One region of the Salipiger sp. genome, then DNA from elsewhere that is predicted to be linked to it. Evidence: riboswitches for the same ligand, from Rfam matches in the RefSeq annotation. Region 1 holds a riboswitch; the other holds the start of a gene.
The links. A riboswitch is a leader RNA that binds a small molecule or an ion and turns the genes downstream of it on or off. The one in region 1 is predicted to bind glycine.
Positions count from the first base shown of each region.

Region 1 (2,195 bases):
GCTGGATCCCTTTTGTCAGCGCTTGTAGCTTTGTTTCACGTGCGGCAGCGTCACCACCTCGACGGGCAGACGCTTGCCGCGTACCTCTCCGTAAAGACGCGCGCCCGGCGTGGCCCGTTCCGCGGGAACATACCCCATCGCCACCGGGCCGCCCACCGTCGGGCCGAACCCGCCCGAGGTGATGCGCCCGACCGGCGCGCCGCCGGTCTCGTCCTCATACAGCTCGATCCCCTCGCGCATCGGCGCGCGGCCCTCGGGCTTCAGCCCGACCCGGACGCTCGGCGCGCCGCTGGCGATCTCCGGGAGGATGATGTCGGCGCCGGGAAAGCCCCCCGCACGCTCGCCATCGGCGCGGCGCACCTTCTGGATCGCCCAGAGCAGGTTGCCCGCCGCCGGCGTGGTGGTGGTGTCGATGTCGTGACCATAGAGGCAGAGCCCGGCCTCGAGCCGCAGCGAATCCCGCGCGCCGAGACCGATCGCCTCGACCGCCTCCTGCGCCAGCAGCGCCTCGGCCAGCGCCACCGCTGCACCCTCCGGCACCGAGATCTCGTAGCCGTCCTCGCCGGTATAGCCCGAGCGCGAGACCCAGGCCTCGGCGCCCATCAGCTCGACCGTGGCCACATCCATGAAGCGCATCCCGGCCACCGCGGGGTTCAGCGCGGCGAGCGCCGCCTCGGCGCCCGGCCCCTGCAGCGCCAGAAGCGCGCGGTCCTCGATATACTCGACCGAGACCCCCTTGGGCTCGAGCCCGGCGCGCAGCCGCGCGACGTCGGCCTGCTTGCAGGCGGCGTTGACCACGAGGAACAGGTGATCGCCGCGATTGGCGATCATCAGGTCGTCCTCGATGCCGCCCTGATCGTTGGTGAAGAGACCATAGCGCTGACGGCCCTCGGCCAGCCCCGCGACCGACACGGGCACCAGCGTCTCGAGCGCCAGCGCCACCGCTTGTGGGTCGTCGCCGCGCAGGATCACCTGCCCCATGTGGCTCACGTCGAAAAGCCCTGCCGCGGCACGCGTGTGCAGGTGCTCTTTCATGACCCCGAGTTTGTACTGAACCGGCATCTCGTAGCCGGCAAACGGCACCATCTTCGCGCCAAGCGCGAGGTGCAGGTCGTATAGTGGCGTGCGTTTCAGCTCGTCCATGCGCTCTTACATCCCTCTGGCCCGGATGTGGCGCGTGGCGCAGCCCCGGACATTCCGTTGCGCAGGCCGATCCCGCGCGTGAAATGCCCCCTCTGTCCGTCAGCCTGAGATCGTTATCCCTTCGGCGGGCGCGGTCCCCCGCGCCACTCTCCAGAGTTCTTATCCCGCAAAGGTCCGTGGGCCTGAGAGTTTCCGGGGCGGTTGCTCCTTCGGCACCGGCAAAGCCGGTTCTCCCTCTGCGATGGGTCTCAAGCTACGATGTTTGTCACTGCGCCGCAAGCACCGGGTCGACCTTGGCCATCGCGCAGCGGCCCTCGGGGGCGAGAATGTCCATCAGCGGGGCATTGTCGCAGATCAGCGTATCGAGGGTGATCGGGTCGAGCGTGGCGTAAAAGGCGTTGGCCGCGTCGCTGAGCGCGATCTTCAGCCGGCAGGCATCGGTCAGCGGGCAGGTGTTGTCGACATCGGCAAAGCACTCGGCCAGCGGCACCGGCGCCTCGAGCGCGCGGAACACATCACCGACGCGGATCTGCGAGGCATCCCGCGACAGCTCGAGCCCGCCGTTGCGCCCGCGCTGGGTGTGCAGGTAGCCAAGCTGGGCGAGCTGGTTGATCACCTGCGCGAGATGGTTTTCGGAGGCGTTGCATCGTTTGGCGATCTCGGATTTGGTCACCAGACGACCGGCGTTGGCCGCGCAATGCATCAGGACCCGAATGGCGATGTTGGTTCTTTTTGTGACGCGCACAGCCCGTCCTCCATTTTCAAAGGATGCAGGCGTTATACATCAAATGAGAAATATCGATTTGACATACATCAATCCGGGACCCGCAAAACTGGCATGAGCAGCGCTTTCTTCTTCGGATACGGGTCTCTCGTGAACCGTCTCACCCATGGATTCACCCCCGCCCACACCGCCAGCGCCCGTGGCTGGCGCCGCGCGTGGCGCTGGACCGAGGCGCGCGAGGTCGCCTATCTCACCGCGATTCCCGACCCGGACTGCGAGATCGAGGGGCTGATCGCGCCGGTGCCGCCGGATGGCTGGGCCGCGCTCG
Region 1 is NZ_JBYNAH010000027.1:22,977-25,171, reverse strand. It holds gene gcvT (glycine cleavage system aminomethyltransferase GcvT) at 16-1,143, opposite strand; glycine riboswitch at 1,226-1,303, opposite strand; glycine riboswitch at 1,304-1,389, opposite strand; gene AC6RA4_RS05060 (RrF2 family transcriptional regulator) at 1,409-1,888, opposite strand; gene AC6RA4_RS05055 (gamma-glutamylcyclotransferase family protein) at 1,982-2,195, shown strand, end outside.

Region 2 (2,195 bases), on a different contig from region 1:
CAGCCTGCAAGTTCGCTCAAGTAGTCCGATACCCGCACTGGTGTACGGCGGATGTGCGGAGCGATCCGTTCATGCGCGGCAAGCATGTCGTCGTAAGCCGGGATATACATCATTTTACTCCCTGCGGTTCAAGCGCTGCGAGCGTAAGTGCTGCCGTGCCGGTGTTGCCGTTGACCGTCTTCGACGCGAGAATGGTGTCGGACACCATTTCGGCGGTGACGGCCGACAATGTCCAACCGAGGTGACCATGGCCGGTGTTGTAGAACACGCGGTCGCGCGCACCCTGGCCGACCTTGGGCATCATGTTCGGCATCATCGGGCGCAGGCCGGCCCACGGAATGGCGTGTTCGGTGCTGACGCCGGGGAAGAACCGTTCGCACCATTTTACCAGGGGACGAACCCGGTCGTCACGAATATCAAGGTTGTAGCCGTTGAATTCGGCCGTACCGGCGATCCGGAACCGGTCTTTGCCCAGACGGCTGGTCACTACTTTCGCTTCATCGTCCAGGAGGCTGATCCATGGAGCCGCGCGCTGGCTCTCCTCATCGTCTAGCCGCACGGTGATCGAATATCCCTTGACCGGATAGACATTCACCCGGTCGCCGAGCTGTGCCGCGATGTTGCGGCTTTCCACGCCTGCACAAACAACGATGGCATCAAACACCTCGACCTGGCTTTCGTTGTTCCGGCTCCAGGTCAGACGCACTTCATTCTTGTCCACCTTCAGCGCATCGACATCCGTTCCGAACCGCAGCACGACCCCGTTCTTCTCGATGGCTTTGGCAAGACCGGTGGTGTAGCGGTGAATGTCGCCGGTAAAGTCGCTCTCGGTATAGTAGCCGCCGTAAAACTCGCCGCTCAGCGCGGGCTCGATCTGGCGGACTTCCTCGGGGACCACTGGTCGGCGTTCGAGCCCACCCTCTGCGAGCAGATTGTTGACCTCGGTGGCGTGATCGAACTCTGCCTTGTTGGTGTAGATGTGAAGGATGCCGCGGTTTTCACAGTCGAACTCGAAGCCGTGGCGTTCGGCCTTTTCGCGTAGCAGACCGCGCGCGGCAATCGCCATGCGGGTCGTCTCGACCGTGTTTGCCCGATACTGCGGGATCGACGCGACAAATTCGGCCATCCAGCTGTACTTGTGCCAACTGGGCTTGGGATTGACCAGGAGCGGTGCGCCCCGCGTCATCATCCACTTCATCCCCTTGAAGACGGTCGACCAGCGGTTCCACGTTTCGGCATTCGAGGCCGACAGCTGTCCGCCATTGGCGAAGGATGTCTGCATGGCCGCATAGCGGTTCCGGTCGAACAGGGTCACCTCGTAGCCTCGGTCGAGGAGGCTTGATGCGGTGGTCACGCCGGTGATCCCGGCGCCGATGACGGCGATAGACTTCATATTTTTCACTCTGGCAATTGGTTCGAATGCGCCGCAGCCGACGCATCCCCCCTCTGTCCTTTTTGCCTGAGAGCTTCACCGCGATTGCGGTTTCCTCCTTCGGCGGATGCATGGGCATCTCTCTCCAGAGTGTCGGGTCGAGCAGTACATTGGCCTGAGAGATTCCGGGGCGTTGCTCCGTCGGCGCGGGCGTGACGCCCGACTCTCCTGCGCGATCCGTAGTGTGTCCTTAAGGATTGGCCGGTGAGTCCGGCAAGGATATTTTGTCAAAAAGAACCCGCGGCGAGGTGCCGCCAGCCATGGCGGTCACGCGGCCGGACATTCCTTTTCCTTGCTACGCCCACCTATATTCATCACCACCGAGGCAGCGATTGCGAGGATACCGGCGGCGGCCGATCCGAACATTTCCGGGATCGGGGACAGAAAGACTGCGAGGCCAACGAGGATCCCGGTCATGGCATTGCTTCGCGTAGCACTTCTGGTGAACATCACGAAAACGGCACCGTAGAGCGCGGGCAGTGTGTAGCCCTTGACCGCTTCACCGATCGCGGCCGGAAGGACATCGATCAGGGCACCGCCAATGAACACGACAGCCACCAGGAAGACGAGGTTCACCAGAACGGAGACCGCGATGCCGATCACGGCGGCAACTTCGGCCTTTCGGCTTCCGGATTCGGCTTCGATGGCGTTCTGGCACGAAATCACCACGGGCATCCGCATGTTGCCGATATTGCCCGACAGGAAGCTCATATAGGTTCCGCAAACGCCCAGAACCGGGAAATACGAGATTGGTTCGACAACC
Region 2 is NZ_JBYNAH010000033.1:10,616-12,810, reverse strand. It holds gene bhcB (beta-hydroxyaspartate dehydratase BhcB) at 1-110, opposite strand, end outside; gene AC6RA4_RS05910 (D-amino acid dehydrogenase) at 110-1,393, opposite strand; glycine riboswitch at 1,526-1,613, opposite strand; gene AC6RA4_RS05905 (hypothetical protein) at 1,700-2,195, opposite strand, start outside.
Region 2: linked by a shared signal. The riboswitch ahead of AC6RA4_RS05910 (D-amino acid dehydrogenase) and the one ahead of gcvT (glycine cleavage system aminomethyltransferase GcvT) in region 1 are both predicted to bind glycine.